Regions from separate parts of the Shouchella sp. JSM 1781072 genome, predicted to be linked through region 3. Evidence: predicted binding sites of a transcription regulator. Region 3 holds the regulator's gene; each other region holds the start of a gene.

Evidence for each region. Region 3 encodes LexA, which represses DNA repair genes until DNA is damaged. Its sites were predicted from a motif close to CGAACATATGTTCG; they were not measured.
Region 1: a site for LexA is predicted at 4,343-4,356, ahead of ACE1TH_RS12045 (WYL domain-containing protein). Genes of this name have one in related genera too.
Region 2: a site for LexA is predicted at 3,254-3,267, ahead of ruvA (Holliday junction branch migration protein RuvA). Genes of this name have one in related genera too.

The regions. Positions count from the first base shown of each region.
Region 1 is NZ_JBHFQE010000002.1:491,770-498,943, reverse strand. It holds gene ACE1TH_RS12070 (spore germination protein) at 1-864, shown strand, start outside; gene ACE1TH_RS12065 (GerAB/ArcD/ProY family transporter) at 880-1,968, shown strand; gene ACE1TH_RS12060 (Ger(x)C family spore germination protein) at 1,965-3,086, shown strand; gene ACE1TH_RS12055 (thiamine-binding protein) at 3,167-3,442, shown strand; partial or broken gene ACE1TH_RS12050 (alpha/beta hydrolase) at 3,496-4,193, opposite strand; gene ACE1TH_RS12045 (WYL domain-containing protein) at 4,390-4,605, shown strand; gene ACE1TH_RS12040 (alanine/glycine:cation symporter family protein) at 4,674-6,104, opposite strand; gene ACE1TH_RS12035 (hypothetical protein) at 6,238-6,519, opposite strand; gene ACE1TH_RS12030 (GNAT family N-acetyltransferase) at 6,641-7,147, shown strand.
Region 2 is NZ_JBHFQE010000001.1:1,608,508-1,615,681, reverse strand. It holds gene ACE1TH_RS08630 (LysM peptidoglycan-binding domain-containing protein) at 1-1,159, shown strand, start outside; gene ACE1TH_RS08625 (YhcN/YlaJ family sporulation lipoprotein) at 1,233-2,018, shown strand; gene ACE1TH_RS08620 (cupredoxin domain-containing protein) at 2,049-2,420, opposite strand; gene ACE1TH_RS08615 (BofC C-terminal domain-containing protein) at 2,574-3,095, shown strand; gene ruvA (Holliday junction branch migration protein RuvA) at 3,288-3,887, shown strand; gene ruvB (Holliday junction branch migration DNA helicase RuvB) at 3,903-4,904, shown strand; gene ACE1TH_RS08600 (DUF2905 domain-containing protein) at 4,897-5,100, shown strand; gene queA (tRNA preQ1(34) S-adenosylmethionine ribosyltransferase-isomerase QueA) at 5,183-6,217, shown strand; gene tgt (tRNA guanosine(34) transglycosylase Tgt) at 6,239-7,174, shown strand, end outside.
Region 3 is NZ_JBHFQE010000001.1:902,873-910,046, reverse strand. It holds gene sirA (sporulation inhibitor of replication protein SirA) at 1-208, opposite strand, end outside; gene tkt (transketolase) at 882-2,876, opposite strand; gene ACE1TH_RS04810 (DUF896 domain-containing protein) at 2,959-3,198, opposite strand; gene ACE1TH_RS04805 (YneB family resolvase-like protein) at 3,245-3,907, opposite strand; gene ACE1TH_RS04800 (hypothetical protein) at 3,938-4,096, opposite strand; gene lexA (transcriptional repressor LexA) at 4,251-4,880, shown strand; gene ACE1TH_RS04790 (MFS transporter) at 4,928-6,136, opposite strand; gene dinB (DNA polymerase IV) at 6,468-7,174, opposite strand, start outside.

The DNA.
Region 1 (7,174 bases), on a different contig from region 3:
GCAATCGATGAGGATTTAATCAGCTCTCCAGGAACCCTTAATGAGCTTTTACAAGAGTCAAAGAAATCGGTTTTCCCACAAATTCTTTATACAGAACGGCCTGATACGGTTGTTGGAAACTTGATGGAGGGGCGGATTGTTTTGTTTATAGAAGGCAATCCGACAGCCTTAATCCTGCCAGTATCGTTTTTTAGTTTTATGCAGTCAGTAGACGATTACAACGTTCATTTTGTATTAGGAAGTTTTTTACGTGTTATTCGTATGATTGCCCTCTTCATCTCTATATTGCTGCCATCGCTGTATATTTCACTCGTTGCGTTTCACTTTGAGGTTATCCCTCAGCCATTAATTATATCTGTAAAAAGTTCGCTTCAAAATATTCCGTATCCGCCACTTATTGAAGCGTTAATTATGGAATTTACGATCGAGCTGATTCGAGAGGCGGGTCTGAGGTTACCAGCGCCAATAGGTCAAACCATTGGAATTGTTGGAGGGTTAGTCATCGGTGAAGCGGTTGTGAATGCCGGCTTAGTTTCAAATATCATGATTATCGTCGTGGCAGTAACAGCAATTTCGTCCTTTGTCATCCCAAGTCCAGAGATGGGTTCAATTATAAGGTTGTCTCGATTTCCTTTAATGCTAGCAGCCGCAACGTTCGGATTAATCGGAGTCGTACTGTCATTTTTTGTTATTTTGATGCACTTAATAAAGTTAGAATCTTTTGGTACTCCTTACTTATCCCCTATCGCACCGTTTAATCGAAAAGGGATAAAAGATGCCATCGTCCGATTTCCAACATGGCTCATTCAGCGTCATACATTTACGTCTTCTACTAAGCCATTGAATGGAGATCAAAAAAGATAGGAAAGGATTCTGTGTATGGAGCCACCAGCATCTACATTAGGAAGGACACAGCTATTTTGGTTTTTCGTTCACGCACAAATTGGCGTAGGCGTGTTCTCTTTACCTAATCATATTTATCACTATGCACAATCAGATGGTTGGTTATCGTTACTTCTGGCAGGTGTGATTGTTCAAATAGTCATTTATTTGCTTTATCTCCTTCACAAACGTTATCCGCACGATTCCATCTTTGCGATTTGTGAAAAAGTCTTTGGGAAATGGATTGGGAAGGTTTTTATTGCGTTATTAATCGTTTATTTTTTCATGTTGGCGGGTCTTGTATTAAAAGGATTTACTCAGCTTATTGCTATTTGGATTTTGACCAAAACACCAGAATCCATTTTTATGATTCTTTTTCTTGCAGCATGTTTACCGATGTTATTTTCGAGTCTTAAAAATATTGGCCGTATGCTTGTCTTGACCGCTCCAATCGTTTTAACAATTCCAGTTGTTGCAGGTTATGCCTTTATCTATGGGGACTATCTTCATTTATTACCTATTGGCGTTGCGGATATGTCGGGCATTACAAAAGGTTTATTTGCTTCAATGTTTGCGATTAATGGATTTATTGTTGTATCGGTTGTTCTCCCGCATGTTGATGGTTCTCCAAAACAAAAATTTAAAGTCTTATCGGCAGCGCACTGGAGCGTCACCTTCATCTACGTTATTGTCTTGATGACCTCTTTTCTAACATTTAGTCACGGAGAAATGAAACTTTTGCCCGAACCCTTTTTATACATGATCAAGTCGTTTTCTCTAACGATTATTGAGCGATTAGACTTAATCTTTCTGTCATTTTGGTCCATAAGCATAATTACGACCTACGTAATTTTTATTTATTGTGGTGCCATTGGAATGATGCGGCTCTTTCGCACATCTCGGTACCATCTCGTTGTACTTGTACTCGTTTTGCTCACAGCAGTCATTAAATTTTTGCCAACAACAATTAACGAGTTTAGTGAGTTGGTTTCCTATATTAATAAACCTAGCGCCTATCTAACTTTTTTGCTCCCGGTAGTGTTGGTTCTTTTATCGATTGGGAAGAAAAAGGAGGCGAAATTATGAGGAAATGGGGGTTGATTTTACTTACACTAATCTTATTATCTGGCTGTTGGGATGAGCGGTTGGTAAAAGATATTAACCTTATCTATTCTCAAGCGCTTGATAAGACCGATGAAGAATTAATTGAGACAACGATTGTAACAATTGGTGGAGCTCCTAATGAAAGTGGAGCTCAAACAGCAAGTTCACAAGAGCCGGCAATTATTTCTGCCGTAGGGAATACACCTAGAGACAGTCGCATGAACTTAGATCGAAAAGTATCTGGCGAGCTTTATGCATCTAAAAACCGCGTCACGTTATTAAGCCAAGCATTAGCTGAAGAAAATATTTACTCTTTACTTGATGTCCACTATCGATCGCCTTTATCAACAACAAACGCGCGCATTGCTGTAGTAAAAGGCGATGCCAAACGAGCGCTTTATGTAAAAACTGCTGAAACCCCATTGATTAGTGATTACTTAGGGGATTTATTAGTAGGTTCAGAAGCAGTGGATGCGATTCCGAAAGCTTCGATGGAGAATGTGCTAAGCGCCCTTTTCGACAACGGTATAGATTTCGTATTACCTTTATTGCACACCATTGATCATGAGAATGTCGCGCTAGAAGGCTTGGCGCTCTTTGATAATGATCATATGACTGGGCAAATGAACGCAGATCAAACCTTGCGATTAATGTTAATGGATCGTGAGCGATTAAAGCCTCAGCGCCTTAATATTAGAGTAACCGATAACGAAGAGAATCGAGTGCATAACTATGTCACAGTTGATGTAGAAGAAAAGAATAGAGAACTTACCGTGACAAAAGAAGCTTCTAAACAATTTAAAGCTCATATTGATGTGGCGTTAACCTTGAACGTTGTTGAATATCCTAGAGATACGCTTTACATCGAAGAGCACGTAACAAAGTTGAATGATGAAATAAACAACAAGTTACAGAAAGAATCAGAAGAAGTACTCCGTATTATTCAAGAAGCCAACTGTGACTATTATGGAATTGGAAAACAGATAAGGGCCTTCTATTATGACGATTGGCAGGGTATGAACTGGGAAGAAGCGTATTCCACAACGCCGTTAACAGTAACGATAAATACAGAAGTGATTTATCACGGGATTGTGAATTAAAGAGGTTTGATAAAAGAAACGAACGGTTAAGGAATATAATAGAAGGACGATGTTAGACTCAAATAAGGAGCTGAAAATCCATGTCAACTGTACTCGCAGGAATACAACTCTTGCCAAATCTTAAAGAAGACCACACAGGAGGAATGATACAACATTCACTCAAGCTTGTAGAGGAGTCTGGTTTAAAGTATGAGGTAGGTCCTTTAGAAACAGTGATTGAGGGAGATTTTGATTCAGTCATGACGCTCATCAAGTCGATACAAGAAGATGCGATTGAATCAGGAGCAAGTGAATTGCTGTCAAACATTAAGCTACACTATCGCAAAGATGGCGTATCGTTTGCAGATAAAAAATAAAAGATAAAATCCGCACCGATTTGTCAAAGAGGTGCGGATTTTTTCTATCCTTCTTAATTATGATTGTCTATCCAAGAAACAACCTCTTCAATCAACATTTCTTGTTGCTCGGCTACAGTTATGTCCGCATCGCCATCCCCAGATTGTTCACCGTACACGCCAAAATAAGCATGATTTCCGCCCTCTATTTCAATATAGTCGGTGGTAGGTGGAAGATTTTCGCGTGTATCTTCAATTTTTTCTGGCGTACTTAAGCCGTCTTCAGATCCAAAAAGGGATAGGACAGGCAAAGAGGATTGATACAAATCGTCATTACTTGCTGCATAGGCTCCCAATAGTATAAGACCACTTATCTTGTTTAAATGATCGTCAGCGTACATCGCAGCAGCAGCCCCACCCCGATATACCAATCAAGATCAGGGTCTTGATCAATAATTTCATTGGCTTTGGAACGATCTAAAATGGATAAGTTAAGAGTCACAGAAGGAACAGCTACTGTTATCCTTTGTTTTGAAAGTTCTTGTGCTACATAAGCATAGGCGTCAGGCTCAACTTTTGCGCCAGGATAAAGAACGATTCCAACTTCCGCGTCTTCTGCAGTGTAAACGAGCCAATCATCTTCTGTAGGAAGTGGCTCCGATAGTTGAATCCCTTGAATGTCGGTTCGGTCGTATGTGAATTGAGTCCAAGTAAAAAAAGCGATGATCAATAGAAGGATAATGGAAGACAGTAGAAGAAGTATCCGTTTCATCCATTTTTTCATAATAAAGAGCCCTTTCCAAAGATGTTATTAGTATGATCATAGTGCAAGGGAGATCTCAATTCAATTGTACAAATAGAGTGAGAGGCGGGAATTTTGATTAATGAACACGAACATATTTTCTTGTTTTTTCTTGATATCGAATATACGTTCGTGTATAATAAAAGAAATAAAAGGAGGGCTTGCTATGATAAAGGGTGTATTACAACGAGCGCTAGAAAATAAAGGTCGTGTAACAATGATTTATATGAATGCGAATGGAGTCATTTCACAGAGAGTCATTTCGGTCTTGTATTTAAAAGAACGCTGGTTTGTAGCCTATTGTCATAGCAAACGCCAGCGTAGAGTATTCACATATGACAATATCTTGTCATTAAACCAAATGAAAGATCTTGTGTCATAGATCAAGCCGAGAATAGATGGTTTTCAGTCTTAAAAAAGCCACTCCATAAAGGAGCGGCATCTTATGAATTAACGACTTTCTTCATCATCGCCCCAGCAATCTGTATTTTTGATCTCTGGATACTTAGAAGAATAGAAAACGGGGTCTTTTCCTTGTTTCCGTTGTTCGGTGTAATCTTGAAGCAAAATAACGGCTTTCTTTGTGAGTAGCAATATAACAGTGATATTAACAATAGCCATTAGAGCCATGAATAGATCTGCCATTGTCCAAATAAGTTCAACTGTCGCAATACCACCTAGAATTCCCATAATGATAAATGCAACTCGGTAAATCGGTAAAAAGCGAGCACCGTTCTTTAAAAACTCAATGTTGGTTTCACCAAAGTAATAATTCCCTAAGACAGAACTATACGCAAAGAATAGTAGGGCGATAGCAACAAAAGCACTTGCCCAATCACCTATATGTTGAGACATCGCAAATTGAGTAATCGTTGCCCCTTCTCCATCGACATCCATGTATCCAGATGACAATAGAATGATAAATGCGGTAGAAGTACAAACGAGCATCGTATCAAAGAAAACGCCAAGTGATTGGAATAACCCTTGTTTTGCTGGGTGCGAAACATTTGCCGCAGCGGCTGCATTTGGCACGCTCCCCATACCAGCTTCATTTGAGAATAACCCTCTTCGTGCACCTTCCATAATCGCTGCACCAAAGCCGCCTCCGACTGCTTGTGTAAGACCAAATGCTTCACTGAAAATTAACGAAAACACGCCAGGTATTTGATCTATATTGACGAAAATAATGTAAAGTGCAACCCCCATATACGCAACCGCCATAAAAGGAACAACAAGTTGCGTTACTTTCACAATTCGTTTGACCCCGCCGAAAATAATAACGGCTGTGACTGCCGCTAGAATAAGTGCCATGAGCAAGCGGTTTGTATCAAAAGCGGTTTGGAAGGAATCGGTAATGGTATTGACCTGCAAAGCATTAAAAATCATTCCAAAACAAGAAACGATTAAAATGACAAACAAGATACTTAGCCAGCGTTTTCCTAATGCTTTATGTATGTAGTAAGCTGGACCTCCGCGATAGCGATCGCCATCTTTCTCCTTGTAAAGTTGACCAAGCGTACTTTCGATAAAACCTGTTGCCATACCGACAGCTGCAATGATCCACATCCAAAAAACCGCACCAGGTCCACCTACTGTAATGGCGAGGGCAACACCTGTAATATTACCGGTTCCCACTCTAGCTGCGGCGCTAATCGTAAAGGCTTGGAAAGCGGAAACTCCTGTCTTACTGCTCCGTTTTTCTGTGATGACGCGGAACATCTCTGGGAACATGCGAATCTGAACAAATTTTGTACGGATAGTAAAATATAATCCAGCAATAATAAGTAAACCAATTAGTATGTATGTCCAAATTATATCGTTAACTGGGTTAACAATCCCCTCTAAAAAAGGTAACTCTAAAGCAAATCCATCTTCAAACATTCCACCAATCCTTTCTATAAAGTATGCGGTTCCAATACCCTTAATTAGAACTTGTTAAACGATTTCGAATTAAACATATACAGGTGAGATAAGATATCGCTAAAACGATATTTCAAAAAGTGTTATCTTTTTTTTATTCATTATGCTGTTCTCGAAATTGTTTCCAAGAATTCTTGAGCCCGGCATAAGTTCCGATAGCTGCACTTCCATAAAAGAAACCCATGAAAATTCCAGCGGACAAACTATGAGGATGACTAAAAAAAATAGACATAGCAAGCCCTAGTAATGTGGCAATAGTCGGGACAAATGAAGGCTTAATAGGGAAGACAACTTTTATGAGTTGTGTAAGCACTAACACAATCGGAACCGCTATGACTCCGTCCCAAATGTTTGTATGAATGGTTGGATAATCCATTATACCCATCCTTTATCGATTTTTAACTTAGTTTGTGTTGTGGACTAGAGAATTATTCAAAAGGATTCAGTTTGAGTTTATCGAATTAGCTATAACTGAAAGAAAAGAGGAGGAGTAGAAGGTGATCGACGTTCAAAAAGCTGATGACGCGCACATTCCAGGAATTATCTACGTCTGTCGCGCGGGTTATCGTGATGTTTCTAAGTGCATATTATCAGAGTCGTACATAGAAAAGCAGTGTGAAACGTATTACAATCCTGATCGCATTGCTAAAGAAGTAGGAGAGCCGACACATTCGTGGGGAGGCTATTTTGTAGCCTTAGATCATGGTCAAGTTGTTGGCGCAGCAGGAGGCGGAATGACGAAAAAGGGAACGGGCTGGCTCTATGTCATTTACTTAGACCCACAGCGCCGAAATGAAGGAATAGGTACAAAGCTTTTAGATGCAGTTACACAACAACAGAAAGCGTTCGGAGCTAGAGAGCAATTCGTCACCGTGCAACGAGGTAACGTAAAAGGTATTCCTTTTTACGAAGCAAGAGGATTTATTTTTCAAGAAGAGATTGTCTCAAATAATCTTGATAAAGAGCCTGGAGCCGTCGTGTATAAGTTTAGACGATCAATCTAAATTGTTCGGTCAAGAAAATGATGAATA
Region 2 (7,174 bases), 710 kb from region 3:
AAAAAATCCTAAAACAAACGCGAGTGAAATCCAAACGTTTGATGTACCAAAAACACTAGAGGCGCCACCAAAAACGGAGAAAAAATACCAATCAGAACCGAAACCACTTCCGCCAAAGCCTCCATGTTCTTCATGTGGAAATCAATCCAGTCAGTATATGCCGACACAAAACCAGAGCAATCCGTCCACACAGCCTCAAAATAATAACGTAGAGCATATGATGAATCAATGGAACTCTTCTCAAGGTTCAATGCAAAATACTTATGCTCCCCAAACAGAGAGCATGAATGGAAACCATCACGCACCGATGCAAGAAATGGGCGGAATGAATGGAAACCATCACGCACCAATGCAAGGAATGGGCGGAATGAATGGCAATCATCACGCACCGATGCAAGGGATGAATGGCAATCAGCACATGCCGATGCAAGGAATGGGTGGAATGAATGGAAATCATCATGCGCCGATGCAAGGAATGGGCGGAATGAACGGAAATCAGCATGCGCCAATGCAAGGAATGGGTGGAATGAATGGAAATCATCACGCCCCGATGCAAGGAATGGGTGGAATGAATGGAAATCATCATGCGCCGATGCAAGGAATGGGTGGAATGAATGGAAATCATCACGCCCCGATGCAAGGAATGGGTGGAATGAATGGAAATCATCATGCGCCGATGCAAGGAATGGGCGGAATGAACGGGAACCAGCATGCGCCAATGCAAGGAATGGGTGGAATGAATGGAAATCATCACGCGCCGATGCAAGGAATGGGCGGAATGAATGGAAATCATCATGCGCCCATGCAAGGAATGGGCGGAATGAACGGAAATCATCACGCACCGATGCAAGGAATGGGCGGAATGAACGGAAATCATCACGCACCAATGCAAGGAATGAATAATGAACAAGAACAACCAACATTTGTAAAGAAAGATGGACAATGGAATACAGCGAATACAAGTTGGTTTTATCCGCAAATGGAGCAACAGTACCAGCCTCAACCTCAATACGAAAATCATAATGGATACCGACAAGCAGTCCCGCACAATCAAGCGCCACAGTGGGAGACGATGCATGCATCGCCTTCTTCATATGCACCTTATGAGCCAAAAGAACAACTCAATAATTATGATGAAACAGACGATCAAGAAAGCTAATTTACCATCCAACAACTAACAGATTAGAATCCCTCTTTTAGTGGACACTATCACTAGAAGGGGGATTTTAAATATGAGAAAAACCGTAACTTCTTTTTTATGTGCAACCATTGTTGCCACTGGATTAACAGCTTGTAATGGTGCAGATCAATCTCAGACACATGGGAATATGTACCGTGGAAGCGAAGCGCAAATGGGTTATGATAACAATGGCGATGATTATACAGCCAACTATCCTTATTATGGAAATGGTGTTGGTGGTAAAGAATATTATCAAAACAATCGATTCTCGCAAAAGAACGATCGCATGAATAATCCGAAAGCGCATTACAATCAAAACCGCAAAATGTCTCACGGACGTGGCATGACTGGGAACGGACGACCTGGGATGGTAGACGAAAACGGTATGCTTAATCGTACGAACGACACGATGAGTGGAAGAGGAATGCAATTCAAACATTCTTCAAAGCAATCATCCATGCAAACGAAATCAACAAAAGCTCATTATCATAAAGATTATGATGGAAAGCACGTTGGGATGTTGACGACTGAGCTTGAAAAAATTGATGGTGTGAAAGAGCCACGTGTTATGGTAAAAGATAACGATGTTGTTATTGGGTACCAAGCGGATGGGAAACCTCATGACGTTGAAAGTAAAATGAATCGTCATGTTCAAAAGGTGATGGGAAAAGGGAAACATGTAACCATTACTGCCGATCATGACATGCATGAATCTATGTCTAAAATGGATGATCAATTACGTACAGGTTCCGCTTTTAAGGAAGTGGAAAGTACGTTTGCGGCAATGATGAAAGATTTAGGTCACGCGGCAAAACGTCCATTTGAGAAAAGCCGTTAAAAAAAGAAGAAGGCAGCTGCCTTCTTTTTTTTAGGTTACAACTAATGAAGCGACCATTTCTGTATGACCGCTTCCGCATGGAATGGAACAAATAATTTGATATTCACCAGGCTCTAGGGAAGCGACAGTTGTGCCAGCTCGATTTAAAACGACATCTTCTCCACTATCTGCCTCCTGAATAATAATTCCGTGATTCCCACTTGCGTTTACTAATTCAATGGTCGTTTCTCCTGAAGGTACAACATATTCCTCTTGGTCAAACCGCCAGTTTAACGCTTGGATCGTCAATGTTTCGTCTGTTGTTGCGCTTTCATTTTCAGGTTCTGTTGTGTTGTCACTTCCACATGCGGCAAGTACAACAATGAATAATAAAGTCAATAAGTGCAAACTGATTTTTTTCATCCTATCACTCCTCGTTTCTATAGTTCCATTTTACATGGTTCTTTTCTTAGTTTCTGGTAGAAATATGAAAACCTTGTGTCGTTTTCTTCGAATAGAAATAAAGAAGAATGGTAAGAATGGATGGCATCAGGAAAAGATAGGAGCACAACACATATGTATAAACACATCATTACCAAGCACTGGATTCCCTTTACGCTAGGAGCTTTTTCAGTCATTTTGTTTTATAGTACATTTATTATTTGGAATGAGAGTAAACCTGTGCAACAGCCACCGAATGTGGCATCAGAACAAATCGAGAACGAGGTTGAACTTTTACTCGAGACGGTTTTTGCTGATGGTGTTAGCCGTGAAGTAATAAAGAAAGAAACCGTTGATTCAATGAGTGACTTTTGGTATGAATATGGTGATTGGCAAATGGTTGATCAGAAAAAAGGATTTGTTCATTTTAAGCAAGAAATTGTAGATTTGTCTCCTGAAGTTAAGCAAAATGGGTACTTAGGTATTTCAGAAGAGAATGAGCTAATCTTATATACAGGTCAACCGGAAGCGAAAGAAATTGTGCAAACCTATAATCAAATGGGTACGTATGAATTAACGGAGTCAGAAAGAGCCGCTTTAACGACTGGATTGAAAGTGTCGTCTGTAGAAGCACTGCAAGCTGTTATTGGTTCGTAGCCAGACTCGTTATTAGGAATAAAGATTTAGTAGTAAAGCTTATCGACTTAACGATAAGCTTTTTTCCACTCCCTCACGTTTAGTTCAAGATTGACATGGCGTTCAATGAATGTTGCGGGATATCCGTCTTTATGTCTTAAAATGAGTGTGCTACTATAGAAATAAATGTTCGGTTTTTTTGGAGGAGAATAAATGATTGATTATGTTAAAGGTGTGTTGGTAGAAATTGAACCTTCACATTTAGTCGTAGAAACAAATGGAATTGGCTATCAATTACTGTGTGCAAATCCATACCGTTTTTCAGTTGAAAAAGACCAGACAATTAAAGTTGTCACACATCATTATGTTCGTGAAGATTTTGAACGATTGTATGGATTCAAAGATAAAAAAGAGCGTAGTCTATTTGAAAAATTGTTAAGTGTATCTGGAATTGGGCCAAAAGGGGCGTTAGCGGTTTTAGCAGCTGGTCAAACCGATCAAATTGTTGAGGCAATTGAACGAGAGGACGAGGCGCTGTTAACGCGTTTTCCTGGAATTGGGAAGAAGACTGCACGCCAAATTATTCTAGACTTAAAAGGAAAGTTAGATGATTTTACGTCTACATCGTTGTTCGAAGTTGATGTCAAAGCAGTCAAACAGGAATCCGACAATCTGGCTGATGCCTTGGAAGCGTTAAAAGCACTTGGTTATGTGGATAAAGAGCTAAATAAAGTGAAGAAAAAGCTTGTGGAAGAAGACCTCGAGACAGATGAATACATTAAACGCGCGCTTGCATTAATGCTTCGTACATAGATTGGGGGAACGGGTATGGATGAGCGAGTCGTTTCGGCGGAAACAACAGAGTTAGAAGAACAAACAGAGCAACAGCTTCGGCCAGCTCTTTTAGAAGAGTATATTGGTCAAGATGAAGTGAAAGACAATCTATCTATCTTTATGAAAGCAGCAAAGTTAAGGCAAGAAGCGCTAGACCATGTTCTTTTATATGGACCGCCTGGGCTTGGAAAAACAACGCTTGCTGCCATTATTGCTCATGAAATGGGTGGACAAATCAAAACGACGGCAGGACCAGCTATTGAAAGAGCTGGTGACTTAGCGGCTATTCTTACGTCTTTGGAACCAGGGGACGTGTTATTTATCGATGAAATTCATCGCTTAAATCGTGTAATTGAAGAGATCTTGTATCCTGCAATGGAAGACTTTTGTATTGATATTGTTATAGGAAAAGGGCCAACTGCGAGATCGGTACGTCTCGATTTACCGCCATTTACATTAGTGGGAGCAACAACAAAAGCAGGAATGATTTCCGCACCTTTGCGGGATCGCTTTGGTGTTCTTTCGAGGTTGGATTATTATAAGCCTGACGATTTAGCAAAGATTATTAATCGGTCTGCCACTGTATTTGATGTTGAATTAACGCAAGAGGCTGAAGTTGAAATTGCAAGAAGATCAAGAGGCACGCCTCGAATTGCCAATCGACTATTAAAGCGAGTAAGAGATTTTGCTCAAGTAGAAGGATTAGACAACATTTCTTTAGATATTGCGCAACACGCACTAGAGCGTTTGCAGGTTGATCCGCTCGGACTCGATCATATTGATGAAAAATTAATAAAAGGGATTATCCATCGCTTTAATGGTGGTCCTGTAGGGATCGAAACGATTGCCGCTTCCATTGGTGAAGAAGCTGACACGCTCGAAGAAGTGTACGAGCCATATTTGTTGCAAATTGGATTTATTCAGCGGACCCCTCGGGGACGAATTGCGACACCAAGTAGCTATACACACTTTGGATTGGAGCCGAGTGATGGGTAGAACGCTTATGATCGTTGGCGGCATTATCTTAGTTATTGGGCTAATCTGGGAAGTCGCAGGACGCTTTATACCGCTTGGACGATTGCCAGGGGACTTCCTTTTTAAAAACGGAAATATGACCATTTACTTCCCGATTGTGACATGCATCATAATAAGTATTGTGCTTTCTCTTATTCTTTCATTGATTCGAAGATAAGAAGGTTGCAGTTTTACGCATACAACGGTATGCTAGTAGAAGTTTTGACTAAAGTTAGAGTACAAATAAAAAGGTGATTGGGTTGAACGTAAACGAATTTGATTTTTATTTACCTGAAGAGCTTATTGCGCAGACACCACTAGAATCACGAAGTCAATCAAGGCTTCTCGTGCTTGATCGTGATCATGATCGTCTGTTCGATCAAACTTTTGCGGATATCGTAAATGAGTTTTCTGCTGGTGATTGTTTGGTGCTGAATGATACAAAGGTATTACCTGCTCGATTAATCGGGGAAAAACAAGAAACCGGAGCCGTAATTGAGTTTCTGCTATTAAAGCAAACGGTTGGTGATTGCTGGGAAACGCTTGTAAAACCCGCGAAAAGAGTGAAAGTGGGCACCGTCGTTACTTTTGGGGACGGACAGTTAAAAGCAATGTGTATTGAAGAAAAAGCAGACGGTGGTAGAATTGTTGAATTCTCATATGAGGGAGTGTTCTATGAACTGCTGGATCAATTAGGATCGATGCCTCTCCCACCGTATATAAAGGAAAGATTGGAAGATCGCGATCGTTATCAAACGGTCTACGCAAAGCAACTCGGGTCAGCTGCTGCACCGACTGCAGGGCTTCACTTTACAACGGAGTTACTTGATGCAATCAAAGCTAAAGGGGTTTCGATTGTTTATTTAACCTTGCATGTTGGATTAGGAACATTTCGCCCAGTAAGTGCAGATGATGTATTGGATCATAAGATGCATGCGGAATATTATGAGCTGTCGGAAGAAGCGGCGACGATTTTGCAACAAACAAAAACAAATGGGAACAACATTATAGCTGTAGGAACGACGTCAGCGCGGACGCTCGAAACGATTGTGGAAAAGAATGGTGAATTCATTGCTGAAACTGGTTGGACGTCGATTTTTATTTATCCCGGCTACACGTTTAAAGGGATTGATGGACTGCTGACGAATTTTCACTTGCCGAAGTCGACGCTCGTCATGCTTGTTAGCGCAATGACAGGCAGAGAGTTCTTACTACATGCATACTCGCACGCTGTAAAGAACCATTATCGGTTTTTTAGCTTTGGGGACGCAATGTTTGTTCGCCCTCATAAATAAAGGAGAATCTAGAAATTGACAGTGCCGATTACGTATGAACACATTAAAACATGTAAGCAAACCGGAGCTAGGTTAGGAAGGGTGCATACACCGCATGGAACATTTGAAACGCCAATGTTCATGCCTGTAGGAACGATGGCTACAGTAAAAACCATGAGTCCTGAAGATCTTAAAGCAATGGATGCGCAGATTATTTTGAGCAACACGTATCATTTATGGCTACGACCTGGAGAAGATATTATCCAAGAAGCTGGTGGTTTGCACCAGTTTATGAACTGGGATAAGCCAATTTTAACGGATTCTGGTGGATTTCAGGTATTTAGTTTAAGTGATTTGCGTAAAATTGAAGAAGAAGGGGTTCATTTTCGCAACCATTTAAGTGGTGAAAAGCTCTTTTTGTCACCTGAGAAAGCGATGCAAATTCAACATGCTCTCGGTTCAGATATTATGATGGCGTTTGATGAATGTCCGCCGTATCCAGCGGATTATAGCTATATGAGGCAGTCGGTAGAACGGACAAGTCGCTGGGCGGAACGTTGTTTAACGGAACATCATAATTCTGGAAAATCTTCGCTTCAAGGATTGTTTGGGATCATTCAAGGTGGCGAATATGAAGAACTTCGTAAACAGAGCGCGAAAGATTTGACATCACTGGATTTCCCCGGTTATGCTGTAGGTGGATTGTCTGTCGGAGAGCCGAAAGACGTCATGAATCGTGTGCTGGAATTTACAACACCCCTAATGCCTGAAGATAAACCACGGTATTTAATGGGGGTTGGATCACCTGATTCACTAATTGACGGGGTTATAAGAGGAATTGACATGTTTGATTGTGTCTTGCCTACCCGTATTGCACGAAATGGTACTTGTATGACAAGTGAAGGAAGATTAGTCGTCCGTAACGCAAAGTTTGCTCGAGATTTTCGACCGCTTGATGAGAATTGTGATTGCCATGTT
Region 3 (7,174 bases):
CTTTTTCTTTGTACTTTGCCGTGAACAACTGTTTAATTTGTTCTTCTGGCATAGATGTCGTAATATAATTAATTTGACGATCGTAAATCGGCTGAGTATGTGCCCGTGCTTTTTCCCTTTCTTCAAATAGCTGAAACAACTTCATTTCCTTTCCAAGGTAAGAGGATGCAACATCTTCCGTAACATTAAAAAGTTCATAGTATCTCATCTATTTTCTCCTCCGGCAATTGAACATTAGGAAATATTTAGTTTTATTATACCCGTTTTTTTAAAATATACTGTCAATTCATCGGGGAGAAGCTCACTAGTTTTGTCGAATTGCGTGAAAAGCAGTTCTTTTTTTAATTAATTGCCCTTTTCAGTACAAAAATTTCCGCCAAGGCCACATTTCTGTCTAAAATCACGATACCCTGCTTTTATCATTTAATTCGGTCTTTCTAAAGACTGTCATCCTATATCCAAAAAATAGGAACGTTCAATTTAAATGATATCCATCCTTTATCACGCGGATGGACGCTTTCACCACAGGCACAAGCGCGACATCCGTTTGCGCTACGTTATTACTTGCGCTTTTCTTTTCCGCGGGCAACGCCTCAACTCCTTCGAAAACGTCACTCTTGGACTTTCGGGCTGTTGCTTTTCCCCTCGGAGTCGCCATCTGCGCTAATGAGTGAGCCAGGAGAGAAAAATAAAGTTTACATATACACTAGTTCCATTCACTTTACTATAAAAAACTAATTTCAAACGATTAAAAAACACGTTGACGAGGCTCTTCATCAGCAGTTTCACATCTGAGGCTTTTTATAGCGCCAATGCTTACCGGTGGAAAACCCTCATCACACGTGTTTGATGGATGTTACCTTATTTTCAGCTTACGCAAATTACTTAAGCAAAGCTTTGACTTTGTTCACAACATTCTCAACGGTGAAGCCATATTCAGCAATAATTTGATCTCCCGCGCCAGAAGCACCGAACGTATCAATTGTTAACGTATCGCCTTCATCGCCAACGTACTTCGCCCATCCTAATGAAGCACCCATTTCAATTGCAAGGCGCGCTTTCACGTTTTTAGGGATGACCGCGTCTTTATATTCTTTCGGTTGAGCTTCGAAGCGATCCCAGCTTGGCATGCTCACAACAGATACATCAATCTTTTCTTTCGATAGGGCTTCTTTTGCTTTCATAGCAAGCTGGACTTCTGAACCTGTAGCAATTAAAACCGCATCTGGCTCGCCATTCGCTTGAGAAAGAACATAAGCACCTTTTTTCACGCCTTCATAAGCTTTCGTCGTTGTTTCTTCTTGCGTATCAACATTTTGACGGCTTAATACAAGTGCAGTTGGCTCTTTTTGTGATTCAAGAGACAGCTTCCATGCAGCAGCGGTTTCATTTCCATCACCAGGACGGATAACCGATAAGCCTGGCATCGCACGTAATGCAGCCAACTGTTCAACTGGCTCGTGGGTTGGACCATCTTCTCCTACAGCAATACTGTCGTGAGTTAATACGTATGTGACAGGAACGCCCATTAACGCTGATAGACGAATCGCTGGTCTTACATAATCAGAGAATACAAAGAACGTTCCTCCAAATACTTTTAAGCCACCATGAAGCGCCATTCCGTTTAATGCACAACCCATCGCAAACTCACGAACACCAAACCAGATATTGCGACCAGCATAGTTGTCTCGCCCAAAGTTGCTTTCGTTATTTAAATTGGTTTTATTTGAACCAGCTAAGTCTGCAGACCCACCAAATAATTCAGGAACATGTTTTGCAAGCGCATTTAATGCTTCTCCAGAAGATGCACGCGTTGCTAGACTTTTACCCGCTTCATATCTCGGTAACGCTTGATCGTATCCTTCTGGCAAATCACCAGAAAATGCACGCTCATACTGTTTTGCTAGCTCTGGATTCGCTTCTTTATATGCAGCAAAAAGCTCGTTCCACTCATCTTCTTGTTTCTGACCTTGTTCCTTAACAGATGTGAAAAACTCACTTACTTCTTCAGGAATATGGAAATCTTTTTCGTACGTCCACTTATACGCTTCTTTAGTAAGGGCTACTTCATCAGATCCAAGCGGCGCACCATGGGATGCAGATTTGGCTGATTTATTTGGTGAACCGAAGCCAATTACTGTCTTCACTTCAATTAATGTCGGGCGATCAGATGTTTTTGCTTCCGTAATCGCTTTATTAATTTCAGCTAGATTCGTGCCATCTTCAACAAAAATAACGTTCCAGCCATAAGCTTTAAAACGATCTTCAACACTTTCTGAAAACGACTCATGTAAATCTCCATCTAACGAGATATCATTTGAATCATAAAGAACAACAAGACGATTTAATTTTAAATGACCCGCAAGTGACGCTGCTTCTGCAGACACACCTTCCATTAAATCACCGTCTCCACAAATCGCATACGTGAAATGATCAACAATTTCATGGTCATCTGTATTGTATGTCGCAGCTAAGTGACGCTCCGCCATTGCCATCCCTACTGCCATTGCAACACCTTGCCCAAGTGGACCTGTTGTTGCTTCAACGCCTGCCGTATGACCATATTCTGGGTGTCCTGGCGTACGACTTCCTAACTGACGAAATGATTTCAAATCATCCAACGTCACATCATAACCTGTCAAATGAAGAAGGCTATATAAAAGCATGGAACCATGTCCTGCTGATAAGACAAAACGATCTCGGTTTGTCCACTCAGGGTTTGCTGGGTTATGATTCATGTGATTTGCCCATAAATCCAACGCCATTGGCGCTGCGCCCATTGGCATCCCAGGGTGACCTGAATTGGCTTTTTCAATACTATCAATTGAAAGTGTTCGAATGGTATTTACCGCTAATTCTTCAATATTGTTTTTCATTTGTTACACCCTTTCATTCTTCGTACGTTTCCATCATAAACAAAATAAAAAAAATGTACAAGCCTGACGGGAGCTTGTACATTTAGTGTGGTGGATTTTGTTTTTGTGCTTTACTATCTTTTAGCTTTTGCGGTGTCACATCCGTACCCTCTTCATCAACAACTTTAACGGAATGTAGTTGATTTTTAAATGTGGAGCGGAACGTATTTAAATATTCTTTTCGAAGCGCTTGCTGTTCGTCTTTTTGCTGCTTCGTTAATCCTGATGTCTTCGCTAGTTGAGACAGTTCATTGATTCGGTCTAATTTTGATTTTGATAACAACGTCAATCACCTATCCTTCGGTTGTCATCATAGCATCTTCATTTCATTAGATCAACTCATCTGATTTTGTTTGCTCGTATTGCTGAAAACGCCGATGTACCGTTGCTTTTGAACAATGATAACCTAACCCATTTAACGTTATCGCAATGTCATGAAACGTTAGCTTTTTCTCTCGCAATCTAACAATTTCTTCAATTGGGAGGTCTTTTTTACTGCGTCCCCCACTACCTGTATCTTTTAAGTTGCGCTCCGGATGATACCCTTTTTCAATCGCTTTTCTCATCCCGCGTTTGATTTTCAAGTTATGTAATTTTCGCTGGTACTCTTCCACGATGGCTACGATTTCAAAAACCATCTCGTCTGCTTCTGATAAATGTAATGCACCATCGTTGTGACATGTATAAATCGTAATGCCATACTTTTGAAGTTGATATAGAATAGCAGTCCTCGCTCTTCCCCTACCAATTCTCGTCTCGTCTGTTACAAGCAAATGCGTAAACGTTTGTTTTTTTGCTTGATCTAAAAGAAATAGAAGATTATCGCGATCCAAGTCATATCCACTAGCAACCTCAGAAAGACAATCGCTCACTTCTATTCCATGTTGATGAGCCATTTTCACTAATTCATCTTCTTGACGAGCTAAAGACGTTTGTTGACTTTCTTTATCCGTACTAACTCGACAATATAAAATGGCTTTATTTCGTTTCATACTGTACCTCCCACTGCAATGTTTCAGCGACTAACGATCATTTAAAAGGATTACGTGACTGTCCGTATTGCTGTTTCGATCCTCTACTTGCTCGTTCTCATCACCATCAAAGGATAACAAACTACTAAACATAAATAAAACAGTAATAATACCAGCAATAATAATTCCTTTTTCTTGATTCTTCTTCATTATCGATCACCCGTTCGTAAGAATATTTGTTCTTACTCTAAGATACTTCGAACTTTTGTTCGTGTCAAGCATTTTTAGAACTTATGTTTGCGTTCGTATGTTCGATGTGCTAAAGTAAAGATAACGAATACATAGATAAAGCAGGTGAAGAGGAGTGTCTAAATTATCTACTAGACAAGAAGAAATTTTATTATTTATTAAAGATGAAGTAAAAAAGAAAGGCTATCCGCCTTCCGTACGTGAAATTGGGGAAGCAGTAGGTTTAGCATCAAGCTCAACCGTACATGGTCATCTTGCTCGTCTTGAAAAGAAAGGATACATTCGTCGTGATCCTACGAAACCTCGAGCAATTGAAGTGCTTTCGCTTGAAGAAGCACTGGACGAGCCTTCCATTATTCGTGAACGTGCACGCTATATTCCTGTAATTGGTAAGGTTACAGCAGGTAGTCCAATTACAGCGATTGAAAATATCGATGACTACCTCCCCCTTCCAGATCATATGTCTGGTCATGAACAAGTGTATGCCTTAGTTATTCAAGGTGAAAGTATGATCGAAGCGGGTATTTTCGATGGGGACCAAGTCATTGTGAAGCAACAGCAAAGTGCTGATAATGGTGATATTATTGTTGCGATGACTGATGAAAATGAAGCCACCGTCAAACGTTTTTTCCGAGAAAAGAACTACATTCGCCTTCAGCCTGAAAATTCAACAATGAAGCCGATTATACTAGACAATTGTACGATTTTAGGAAAAGTCATTGGTGTTTTCCGAACGATCCATTAAACATAAAGAAAGAGCACCGGAAAACCCAGTGCTCTTTTTTTACGCCTTTATTGATGATGGGCTTGACTGTCAGCCTCATTCTCTTCTTTTTTACTTTCACTATTTAACATGATTTTTAAAACAATCGCGGTCAGAAGAAACAAGACGCCGGCACTAATAAATACATACGGAATACCAAAACTCGCTGCAATTAAACCGCCTGAGACCGGTCCTAATACGTTTCCTAAAAAACGAAAGCTTTGATTATAACCGAGCACTTCCCCTTGCATCGATACTGGACACGCTTGGCGAATAAACGCTGTCGTGCAAGGAATTAATCCTCCTACCGCTAAACCAAAGACGAAGCGTAACACAATTAATTGCCAGAGTGAATCAACGAATGCTTGCGGAATGAAAAACACACCAGACAAAATAAGTAAAATGAGCATTACCTTTTCATGGCCCATTCGATCACCTAGCTGTCCCCATTTTCGAGTTGACAATAAGTTCCCTAAACCGGTTATTGAAAACGCTAAACCGGCTAAAAATGCCATATTTTCAACTGGCCCGACTAAATCATTAACGAATAGAGCTAAAAGTGGCTGGACGCTAAACAATGCCATTTGAATAATGAGCGCTACAACCATTACCATGATTAGCATAGGGGAACGAACAATAAATGCCAGTACCTCTTTTGCTGCATATTTCCGCTTTTTCTCACCTTTTTCTTCATAAATCACTTCTTTTACCCCAAAAACAACAAGTAGTGATGCGAGGGTTAAGATTGACGCGGTCAATACAAACGTTAATTCCATTCCAACAGTATCTGCGATCAGACCTCCAAACAAAGGTCCTAGTAAACCTCCAGAAACAGTACCTGTCTGTAAAGTTCCGAGCGTTTCTCCTGCTGTACGCTTACTACTTTGTGCTGCAATTAGAGCCATTGATGCAGGGATAAACCCTGTCGCAAGCCCCATGAAAGCACGCAGAACAAACAATGCCTCAACAGATTGAACATACCCCATAAGAAATACCGAGATGGCAATCCCAAAACCAGTTCCAATGAGTACTTTTTTTCGTCCGTAACGATCTCCAATTCGTCCCCAAATTGGCGCAACGAGAAAAGCAACTAAGAAAGAAATACCGAAAACAAAGCCAGACCATCTTTGAACATCTTCACCTGAATATTGTCCGAACGATTCAATGTAAAGAGATAAAAATGGAATGACCATTGTCATACTTGCACCAACAAACAAGTTGGCAAACCACATAATCATTAAATTACGCTTTTCCGCTTTTATACTGATCACCTTCGTTGTCTAAAGATCTTCCTTGTTTATTTCGCAACTCTAAATATATGCGAAAAAAAAACAGCCGTCAAACGCTCTCTCCTAGCTAAATCTGTAAGAAAAGAGTCTAAACAGCCCGTTTTCTTTCATTTCATTCTCTTTTCACACATCCGAAAAAATTTCATAGGATGACTATAACCCATACATAGGAGGCGAATGGAATGGATCTTTCAGATGAAATGGTATTGCTTATCACCATTCTTGTCCTGTTTTTGTTACTTGTCATTGTAGGAATTATTTTATTTTATCTTTAACCGCTTCAAAAAAGCGAAAGTGTTTGGTAGCGTATTTCAACTAAATTCGTTACACTCACTCCAAGCAAACGAACTTGGTGACGGATCTCTCCATATTCAAACCACAATTCTTGCACATACTGATATAACGCTTCACTTGTGTGAACGTAATCAGGTAAACTAATCCGCCTCGTTATCGTTTCAAATGATCGATAGCGAATCTTCAAGACAATAGTTTTCCCTTGTTTTTTTACTCGTTCAAGGGAAGCTTGCACTTCATCTGCTAAAAGTCTTAGTTTTAATAAAACATCTTCATCGGTTACAAGTGGTTGTGCATACGTATGTTCTTTTCCAACCGATTTTCGATCACGATGCAGTTTCAGCCGATTGTTATCAATGCCCCTTGCTCGTTTGTAATAAGATAAACCAGCTTTTCCGAAATGATGAACAAGATCAAGCTGAGTCATCTTGTATAAATCATCGCCTACATAGATGTTCAGACTGTGCATTTTTTCAGCAGTTTTTGGCCCGATACCTGGAAACTTCTCTACGGCTAGTTCTTTTATAAACGTCAGTGCCTTGTCTGGTGGAATGACAGTGAGTCCAGCAGGCTTTTTGACATCGGACGCAATTTTAGCTAAAAATTTATTATAGGATACGCCTGCAGAACTTGTTAGCCCCGTTTTCTCCCAAATATCAAGCTGAATTTGACGGGCTAATTTACTCGCACTCT